DNA from 3 places in the Kitasatospora sp. NPDC023176 genome. Region 3 is predicted to be linked to each of the others. Evidence: riboswitches for the same ligand, from Rfam matches in the RefSeq annotation. Region 3 holds a riboswitch; each other region holds the start of a gene.

Region 1 (3,246 bases), on a different contig from region 3:
GAGCGCCCTCCTCGATGGTCTGCGCGCCCACCACCCCACCCACACCTACGCCTTGGAGACCCTCGACCTCCACTACCGCACGCCCCACCTCGCCGAGGCCGTCGACGTCGCCGAGTTCATGGTCAACGTCGCCGACCTCGCCACCCTCGACCCCCGCCCCACCCGGGCCGCCCTCACCGCCTACGTCCGACAGCACTTCGCCCAGCCCGACGGCAGCTACGCCATCGGCCACACCCAGGACATGCTCACCGTCCGCCGGGCCCGGAGCGCCCGGGTCTGAACCCCGGGGGGCCGGACGGCTCAGACATCGGTGTTCGATCGAACGCCCAGGCGAACTCCCCTGGGCCTTCCGGCTACCGGCCCGGTGCGGCGTCCTCGATGGCGGTGAGCAGCCGGGTGTGCACGGCGGTGGCGGCCGCGCGGGTGGCCGGGTCGGGGTCCTGCAGCTGAGGGGCGATCAGCTCGACGGCCGCGGCGAGGACCGGCACGGGCACGGTCGCCTCGCGCAGGTGGAGGAGTTGGGAGGCGGCCCGCTCACCGGGCGTGGCCCGGGCGCGGGCGTCGGGGATCAGGGCGGTGAGGCCCCGGGGAAGTGGCTGAGTGCTGGTCACCCGTCGCATTCTTCCGTGCCCGGGCGCCGCTGATCACCACGGCCGGGCGACGGCGGCCCCATGGACGGCCGGCGGTGATGGTGCGCCCGAGGATGATCGGCGCCCAGCGGTGGAGGAGTGGCCGTCGACAACGATCCGCTGACGGACCTGGCCGTGCTCCGCCGGGTGCGTCGCGTCCTCGCGGCGGGGCGCCGGGATTCCCGGCAGGGCAGGCGGTTGCGGAGGCTCCGGGTGTGGAGGGTGTGGAAAAGGTTTGGCGGGGCACCCGGGGAATCTTGTATGGTTCTCCGCGAATCATCCAGAGGGGTGGAGGGACCGGCCCTACGAAGCCCCGGCAACTCCCCGTTCGACCCGGCGTCCGAAGTACGCGCCGTGTTGTCCGGGGTCAGTGCCAACTCCGGCCTGTCGCCAACGTGGCGCGGGAAAGATGAGGAGACACGGTGCTCTCTGTGCTGTCCTTCGCCCGGGCGCTTCCCGCCCCGGCCCTTTCGCGTACCCATCTCGTGTCCGGCGCAGGCATTCGGCCCGCTTCGCAGGCCTGTCCTCGCTGACCACCCCGCTCCCACCCCACCGGAGCGCCCGTGAGCCGGACCCACCCACGGCCCACGGGATCTGAGACTGGAGTACCCGTCCATGGAGAACACGAGCGGTGTCGGCGTGCTCGACAAGATCACCTCGATCCTCGGCACCCTGGAGGCCGGCCCGGCCACCCTGGCCGGACTGGTCGACGCCACCGGCCTGGCCCGGCCGACCGCCCACCGGATCGCCGTCGCACTGGAACACCACCGCCTGCTCGGGCGTGACCTGCAGGGCCGGTTCGTCCTCGGGCCGCGGCTCGCCGAACTGTCGGCCGCCGCCGGTGAGGACCACCTGCTGACCGCCGCCGGCCCGGTCCTCACCCAGCTGCGCGACCTCACCGGCGAGACCGCCCAGCTCTACCGCCGGCAGGGCGAGGTCCGGGTCTGCGTGGCGGCGGCCGAGCGGCTCTTCGGCCTGCGCGACACCGTCCCCGTCGGTCTGGCCCTCCCGATGAAGGCCGGGTCCGCCGCCCAGGTGCTGCTCGCCTGGGAGGAGCCCGAGCGCCTCCACCGGGGCCTCAAGGGCGCCCGCTTCACCGCCACCGCCCTCAGCGGAGTGCGGCGCCGGGGCTGGGCCCAGGCCGTCGGCGAACGCGAGCCCGGCGTCGCCTCCGTCGCCGCGCCCGTCCGCGGCCCGGCCGGGCGGGTAGTGGCCGCCGTCTCCGTCTCGGGCCCGATCGAACGGCTCACCCGGCACCCCGGTGCCCGCCTCTCCCAGGCGGTCCTCGAGGCGGCCGGCCACCTGTCCGAGGCGCTGCGCCGCTCCTGACCGGCGTGCCCGCGGTCAGCACGGGGTATCCGCTACCCCTCGTCCAGCAGGGCGGCGAACCGGGCCAGCGGATCCCCGGTGAACGGGCGCAGCGCCGGGGCGAGGAGGCGCGCCCCGGGGAAGCGCAGGCCGCCGAGGAAGGCGAAGCGGGTGGTGCGGTCGGTCTCCGGGCGGGCCGCCATCCCGCCGAGGACCAGACGGCTCTGCATCAGGCACCAGCCGGGGGCGAGGTCGATCCCGAAGGTCGCCCGCAGCCGGGTGTGGCCGTGGATCCGGGCTTGCAGCGAGGCGGTCCGGAGCGAATCGGCGGTGGGTGGGCCGGCGGTGGGTGGGCCGGCGGTGGGCGGGCCGGCCGGCTCGGACGGGGTGAGCCGCACGGTGCGGACGTCCGGGATCCAGAGCGGCATCGTGCGCTCCAGGTCCTGGGCGAGCGCCCAGACCCGTTCGAACGGCGCGTCCAGGACGGTCTCGCCGATCCGTGCCGCTCCGGGTGCGGTCGCGGCGATCACCCGCAGCCGCCGGACCGGGTCGAAGTCGGCGACGGGCCACTGCGGCGGCTGTGGAATGCGCGGCATCTCGGGGATCGGGCTGTCGGTCACTGCTGCCACGCCTTTCGGAAGCTGAGCCGGGCCCGGGAGAGACGGGACTTGACCGTCCCGGGTGCGACCGCGAGCAGCGCCGCGGTCTGTCGTTCGTCGAGGCCCTCCAGGTCGCGCATCAGCAGGACCGCGCGGTGTTCGGGGGAGAGCCGGGACAGCACGTCGCGGATGTCCGCGGCGAGCTGGGGGTCACCGGGCGCGGGCACTTCACTCAGTTCGGCGGGCCGCGAGCGCGTCGCCCGGGTGGCGTACCGCACCGCCTCCCGGACGGCGATGGCCCGCACCCAGCCGTACAGCGCCGCCGGTTCCCGCAGTTGGCGCAGCTTGCGGAAGACCACGATGAGCGCCTCCTGGGTCGCGTCGGCGCCGTCGTCCAGGGCGATCGGGCCGCAGAGCCGGCGGACGTACGGGGTGATCAGGTCCAGCAGCCGGCCGGCCGCGAGTCGGTCGCCGCCCTGGGCGGCCCGGACCAGCTCGGCTAGGCCGGGCGGTGGCTCCTGCATGGTGCGCTCTCCGCTCTCTCCGTCGAGGGGCAAACGAGGGGGTCCGTGGAGGGAGGCCCCGGGAGGGCGAAAGGTTCCGCGCGGCTTCCGCCCGACGGCAGTGTTCCTCGTCACAGGAACGGATCGGCCGGCGGGGTGCTCCTCCTGGTGTCCAAGCGTCCTGACACTCCGCGAGGTGACGGCATG
Region 2 (3,246 bases), on a different contig from region 3:
GGGGGACCGGCGACGGGCGAAACGGGGGTAGCATCCGGATCAGGTGAACGTGGTCCGGATCACACTTGAGGGAGCAGGGTCCATGGCGTACACGACCGACGAGACGCTCACCGTCCTCGTCTACAGCGACGACCGCAACACCCGCGAGCAGGTGCTGACGGCGCTCGGCCGTCGGCCCGCCGAGGATCTTCCGGAGCTGTCCTACCTCGAATGCGCGACCACCCCCGCGGTGCTCAAGGCGCTGGAGAAGGGCGGCGTCGACCTCTGCGTGCTGGACGGCGAGGCGGTGCCGGCCGGCGGGCTCGGCCTCGGGCGACAGCTCAAGGACGAGATCTACGGCTGCCCGCCGGTGCTGGTGCTGATCGGCCGGCCCCAGGACTCCTGGCTCGCCGCCTGGAGCCGGGCCGATGCCGCGATCTCCCGCCCGGTGGACCCGGTGGCGCTGGCCGAGGCGGTCGCCACCCTGCTGCGGGCCCGGTTGGCCAAGCGGGCCCCCGCCACGCGTTGAACAGTGCCGTCTCAGTACTAGAGAAGACGGGGCCGTAGGGACCCCGCCGCTCGATAGGCTGGCTCCATCCGTACGGACGTCCCCCCGAGCGGGGAACCGACAACAGCTGGAGTCAGCCATGGTGAACGTGAACCCTGCGAACGGTGGTACCGACCCCGCGCAGGTGGTCCGCACCTGGCCGGACCTCCTGGCGGCGCTGTTGAAGGGGGAGGACCTCGACCGCTCGTCCACCGCGTGGGCGATGGACCGGATCATGAGCGGCGAGGCGTCCCCCGTCCAGGTGGCCGGGTTCATGGTGGCGCTGCGGGCCAAGGGCGAGACGGTCGACGAGATCGCCGGCCTGGTGGACGCGATGTACGAGCACGCCGAGCCGCTGGAGATCCCCGGCCCGGCGGTCGACATCGTCGGCACCGGCGGCGACCGGGCGAAGACCGTCAACATCTCGACCATGTCGGCGATCGTCGCGGCGGCGGCCGGGGCGAAGGTGGTCAAGCACGGCAACCGGGCCGCCTCCTCGTCCAGCGGGTCCTCGGACGTGCTGGAGAAGCTCGGGGTGGCGCTGGACCTCTCCCCCCGGCGGGTGGCCGAGGTGGCCGAGGAGGTCGGACTCACCTTCTGTTTCGCGGCGAGGTTCCACCCCTCGATGCGGCACGCCGCCACCGCGCGGCGCGACCTCGGGGTGCCCACCGCGTTCAACATCCTCGGCCCGCTGACCAATCCGGCGAAGGTCACCTCGCACGCCATCGGCTGCTTCGACACCCGGCTGTCCGGCTTGATCGCCGGGGTGCTCGCCCGGCGCGGGGCGACGGCGCTGGTGTTCCGCGGTGACGACGGGCTGGACGAGCTGACCATCACCACCACGTCGCGGGTCTGGGTGGTGCGCGACGGGGTGGTCACCGAGACCGCCTTCGACCCGCGGGACGTCGGCATCGAACTGGTCGGCATCGAGACGCTGCGCGGGGCCGACGCCGCCTACAACGCCGAGGTCGCGCGCCGGCTGCTGGCCGGGGAGCGCGGGCCGGTGCGGGACGCCGTACTGCTGAACACCGCGGCGGCGCTGGTCGCGCTCGACCTCGGCGACGCGCCGCTGTCCGAGCAGCTCGCGGCGGGCATGGCGCGGGCGGCCGAGGCGATCGACTCGGGCCGGGCGCAGGACCTGCTGCGGCGCTGGTCGGAGGCCACCAGCCGGATCTGAGGCGGTAGTTGAGGGCCCGTGCCGGTTTTCCGGTGCGGGCCCTCGCGCGTGGGCCCGCTCTCGTGCCCCGAGCGTCGGCACCGGGCCCGAGCGCCCCGGAGGCGGGTGGGCGAAGGCAGAGTCCGGATGGTGGATACCTGTTTGACCGTCCGACGCGCCCGACCTAGAGTCTTGGCCAGGTCATGAGTGACAGCGTCAAGCCCCAGCTGGCTGTCCGGCAACCCTCCGTCCGTGGCGGGGTGCCCTGGGTGAGGACCGGGTCGCCGGGCATGCCGTCCGCGCGACAAGCGCGGACGCCCGATGACTAGCACTCCCGGGGGTCCCTCACCCCCAGAAGGAGTGCATCCTCATGTCGGTCTCTGTTGACCTCTGCTCCCCGCTCGCCGTTCTCGGCCACGACGTCCAGGTGCCGCTGGCCAGCGGTGCGAAGGTCGGTTACGCCGCGCTGGACTACGCGGCCAGCGCGCCGGCGCTCCAGCGGGTGTGGGACGACGTCGCCGCCTACGCGCCGTACTACGGCAGCGTGCACCGCGGTGCCGGCTACCTCTCGCAGCTGTCCACCGACCTGTTCGAGCAGAGCCGCCGGACCGTCGCCGAGTTCCTCGACCTGCGCGAGGGCGACCAGGTGGTCTTCACCCGCGCCACCACCGACTCGCTCAACCTGCTGGCCGCCGCCGTGCCGGCCGGCGCCCGGGTGTTCGCCTTCGAGACCGAGCACCACGCCTCGCTGCTGCCCTGGGCGCACGCCGGGCTGGAGGTCGCCTACCTGCGGGCGCCGCGCTCGCGGGCCGAGGCGGTCGAGGCGCTGGAGGCCGCGCTGGCCGCCGCGCCCGAGGGCCCCAAGCTGCTGTGCGTCACCGGCGCCTCCAATGTGACCGGCGAGCTGTGGCCGGTCGCCGAACTGACCGCGACCGCGCACCGGTACGGCGCCCGGGTGGTGCTGGACGCCGCCCAACTGGCCCCGCACCACCGGGTCTCGGTGCGCGAGCTGGACGTCGACTGGATCGCCTTCTCCGGCCACAAGCTGTACGCGCCGTTCGGCGCCGGGGTGCTGGCCGGGCGGGCCGACTGGCTGGACGCGGCCGAGCCGTACCTGGCCGGCGGCGGGGCGACCCGCACGGTGGCCCGGGAGCTGGACGGCTCGGTGGCGGTGCAGTGGCACAGCGGCCCGGCCCGGCACGAGGCCGGCTCGCCCAACGTCATCGGGGCCTACGCGATCGCCTCGGCCTGTCGGGCGCTGACCGAGGCCGGCTTCGACGCGCTGGAGGCCCGGGAGCGGCAGCTGGTCGACCGGCTGACGGCCGGGCTGGCGGAGATCCCGGAGGTCAGGGTGCTGAACCTGTTCGGCGCCGGCTCGGCCCGGGTGGGCGTGCTGTCCTTCGTCGTCCGGGGCTGGAACAGCTCGCACTTCTCGGCCGCGCTGTCCGCCGAGTACGGCATCGGGGTGCGCGACGGGCTGTTCTGCGCCCACCCGCTGGTGCGGACCCTGCTCGGGGACGAGGACGTCGCCGTGTCCGAGTGCGGGGCGCCCGAGCCCTCGCTG
Region 3 (3,246 bases):
CAGCGTCTTCAGGCCGTCGCCCGTGTTGATCGCGACGGTCTCCTTGGCCGGATCCAGCTGACCGGTCTCGACCAGCTTCTTCAGCACGCCGACGGTCACCCCGCCCGCGGTCTCGGCGAAGATCCCCTCGGTGCGGGCCAGCAGCCGGATCGCCGCCACGACCTCCGCGTCCGTGACGTCCTCGACCGCGCCGCCCGTGCGACGGGCGATGTCCAGCACGTACGGGCCGTCCGCCGGGTTGCCGATCGCCAGCGACTTGGCGATGGTGTCCGGCTTCACCGGCTTGATCACGTCTCGCCCGGCCTTGAACGCCGCCGACACCGGCGAGCAGCCCTCCGCCTGGGCACCGAAGATCCGGTACGGCCGGTCCTCCACCAGACCCAGCTTGATCAGCTCCTGCAGCCCCTTGTCGATCTTCGTCAGCTGGGAGCCCGAGGCGATCGGGATGACGATCTGCTCCGGCAGCCGCCAGCCGAGCTGCTCACAGATCTCGTACGCCAGCGTCTTGGAACCCTCGCCGTAGTACGGCCGCAGGTTGACGTTCACGAAGCCCCAGCCCTCGCCGGCCGGATCCCCGATCAGCTCCGAGCAGAAGCGGTTCACATCGTCGTAGGTGCCCTCGATGCCCACCAGCTCACCGCCGTACACCCCGGCCATCACGACCTTGCCCTGCTCCAGGTCGTGCGGGATGAACACGCAGGAACGGAACCCGGCCCGGGCCGCCGCCGCGCCCACCGCGCCGGCCAGGTTGCCGGTCGAGGAGCAGGACAGCGTGGTGTACCCGAACGCCCGGGCCGCCTCGATCGCACACGCGACCACCCGGTCCTTGAACGAGTGGGTCGGGTTGCCGGAGTCGTCCTTGATGTGCAGCTGCGCCGTGAACCCGAGCTCCCGGCCCAGGTTGTCCGCCTTCACCAGCGGAGTCCAGCCGGGGTTCAGATTGGGCTTCGACGCCACATCGGCCGGCACCGGCAGCAGCGGCGCGTAACGCCAGATGGACGCGGGGCCGGCTTCGATCCGCTTGCGCAGCTCCTCGGCGCGCTCGCCGCCGAACTCGTACGCGATCTCCAGCGGCCCGAAGCACTCCAGGCAGGCGAAGCTGGGGCCGAGCGGGAAGCGGGTTCCGCACTCCCGACACGACAGGGCGGCGGCGGGGCCGAGGTCGACGGGCTGGGATCCCTGCGGCCGAAGGCCGGGGGAGGGTGCGGCAGTGTCGATAGCCATGATGGCGGAGGCCTCTCTCCTCATCTTCCCCGTGGCGCGGACGCACCACAGGCCGGAATTGGCACCTGTCCCGCCGGGGCCTGTCGACGACAGCCGCGCGAGAAGGTTGCCGGGACGTCAACGGGCCGTTCCCTCAGTCCCTCTGGATGAGCTTGTGAAGTTATGGTTCAGCGGCGACCCCGGCGTGCGAAGGTCCGACCGCTGTACGAAGACTGTATCCGAAGGCGTCAACCCTGAACGGGACCGTCCGCCACGCGAGATGAGCCGTTCCACCCGATCCCGCCGAGGAGAGTCACCGTGCCCGCCGAACCGACCCCCGCACTCCTCCCGCAGGCGGCGTCCTGGCTCCGCCGCCGCTCGTGGAGCGCGGCCGAGCGGCCGGTGCACACCCTGCTGGAGGCCAAGCAGCGCACCGGCCGCACCGTCAGCGTCGTCCTCCCGGCGCTCGACGAGGAGGCCACCGTCGGCGACATCGTCCGCACCGTCCGCCGCGAGCTGATGGAACGGGTCCCGCTGGTCGACGAACTCGTCGTGGTGGACTCCGGCTCCACCGACGCCACCGCCGCCGTCGCCGAAGCGGCGGGCGCCCGGGTGGAGCAGCGCGACCGGATCCTCCCCCGGCTGCCCGCCGTCCCCGGCAAGGGCGAGGTGCTCTGGCGCTCCCTGCTGGTCACCCGCGGCGACATCGTCTGCTTCATCGACGCCGACCTGCGCGAGTTCGACCCGGCCTTCGTCTCCGGCATCGTCGGCCCGCTGCTGACCGACGAGTCCATCCACCTGGTCAAGGCCATGTACGACCGCCCGCTGGAGACCGACAGCGGCGCGATCGTCCCGGCCGGCGGCGGCCGCGTCACCGAACTCGTCGCCCGGCCCCTCCTCAACCTCCACTGGCCGGAACTCGCCGGCTTCGTCCAGCCGCTCGGCGGCGAGTACGCGGCCCGCCGCTCACTCCTCGAACGGCTGCCCTTCCCCACCGGCTACGGCGTCGAACTCGGCCTGCTGGTCGACGCGTTGGAACTGGTCGGACTGGACGCCCTGGCCCAGGTCGACGTCGGCGTCCGGCACCACCGCCACCAGGACGGCCAGGCCCTCGGCCGGATGGCCGCCACCATCTACCGCACCGCCCTCGAACGCCTCGACCGCACCCACCGCCTCAAGGCCTCCGCCGACCTCGTCCACCCCCACCTCACCCAGTTCAGCCGCGCCCCGGAATCCCTCCCCCAGCCTTCGGCCGGCGGGACCCCCATCTTCGTCCCCCACACCCACCCCGTCACGGCCCTGGAACGCCCCCCGATGCACACCCTCCCCGAATACGCCACCCGCCACTAGGGGCCCGTCTTCGCACTCCCGCCTGCGGGCCGACGCCGGTGCACGCACCTCGCCGCGTTGTCGTCGGTCGCCCGATGCTCCGCATCGCCTCCCTCCTCCGCCTTGCGATGCACGCACCCCAACACCGCCCCGCCCGCCCTCCGGGCGAACGACGGGAGTGCGAAGACGGGCCCCAGACGGGTTTGCCACCCCGACCCCCCGGCAACATCCCAACCATGGGCGATCTCACGACCGAACGTTCGAGTGCGACCGGCACCGCCCCCGTTCTGGTGGCCTCCAACCGGGGACCGGTGTCCTTCAGCACCGCCGACGACGGCACGCTGACCCTGCGCCGCGGCGGCGGAGGCCTGGTCTCCGGCCTGTCCGCGATCGACGACCCCACCGCCGTCTGGGTCTGCGCCGCACTCAACGACGCCGACCGCAGAGCCGCCCGGGAAGCCCCCGACGGCCGCCTCGACCTCGCCGGGCACGAGGTCGGCGGCCAGGCCGTCCGGATGCTCGACATCGACCCCCAGACCTTCGCCCACGCCTACAACGGCGTCGCCAACTCCACCCTCTGGTTCGTCCACCACCTGCTCTACGCGACCCCCACCGCGCCCTCCTTCGACGCCGGCTTCCGCACCGAATGGGCCGCCTACCAGGCGTACAACACCGCCTTCGCCGACGCCCTCGCCACCGAAGCCGCCCCGAACG

What was found. A riboswitch is a leader RNA that binds a small molecule or an ion and turns the genes downstream of it on or off. The one in region 3 is predicted to bind S-adenosylmethionine.
Region 1: it holds a riboswitch for S-adenosylmethionine, as region 3 does, so the genes downstream of both, ACZ3YL_RS20925 (IclR family transcriptional regulator) here and thrC (threonine synthase) in region 3, are expected to answer to the same signal.
Region 2: it holds a riboswitch for S-adenosylmethionine, as region 3 does, so the genes downstream of both, ACZ3YL_RS21285 (aminotransferase class V-fold PLP-dependent enzyme) here and thrC (threonine synthase) in region 3, are expected to answer to the same signal.

The regions. Positions count from the first base shown of each region.
Region 1 covers NZ_JBVHIP010000014.1:170,431-173,676, forward strand. Annotated here, with positions in the region: gene ACZ3YL_RS20915 (class I SAM-dependent methyltransferase) at 1-280, shown strand, start outside; gene ACZ3YL_RS20920 (hypothetical protein) at 354-611, opposite strand; SAM riboswitch class I at 903-1,045, shown strand; gene ACZ3YL_RS20925 (IclR family transcriptional regulator) at 1,245-1,958, shown strand; gene ACZ3YL_RS20930 (SRPBCC family protein) at 1,991-2,557, opposite strand; gene ACZ3YL_RS20935 (RNA polymerase sigma factor) at 2,554-3,060, opposite strand; gene ACZ3YL_RS20940 (DUF3995 domain-containing protein) at 3,244-3,246, shown strand, end outside.
Region 2 covers NZ_JBVHIP010000015.1:63,778-67,023, forward strand. Annotated here, with positions in the region: gene ACZ3YL_RS21275 (response regulator) at 83-508, shown strand; gene trpD (anthranilate phosphoribosyltransferase) at 627-1,703, shown strand; SAM riboswitch class IV at 1,882-1,999, shown strand; gene ACZ3YL_RS21285 (aminotransferase class V-fold PLP-dependent enzyme) at 2,053-3,246, shown strand, end outside.
Region 3 covers NZ_JBVHIP010000007.1:304,569-307,814, forward strand. Annotated here, with positions in the region: gene thrC (threonine synthase) at 1-1,224, opposite strand, end outside; SAM riboswitch class I at 1,242-1,377, opposite strand; gene ACZ3YL_RS14065 (glucosyl-3-phosphoglycerate synthase) at 1,522-2,553, shown strand; gene ACZ3YL_RS14070 (alpha,alpha-trehalose-phosphate synthase (UDP-forming)) at 2,769-3,246, shown strand, end outside.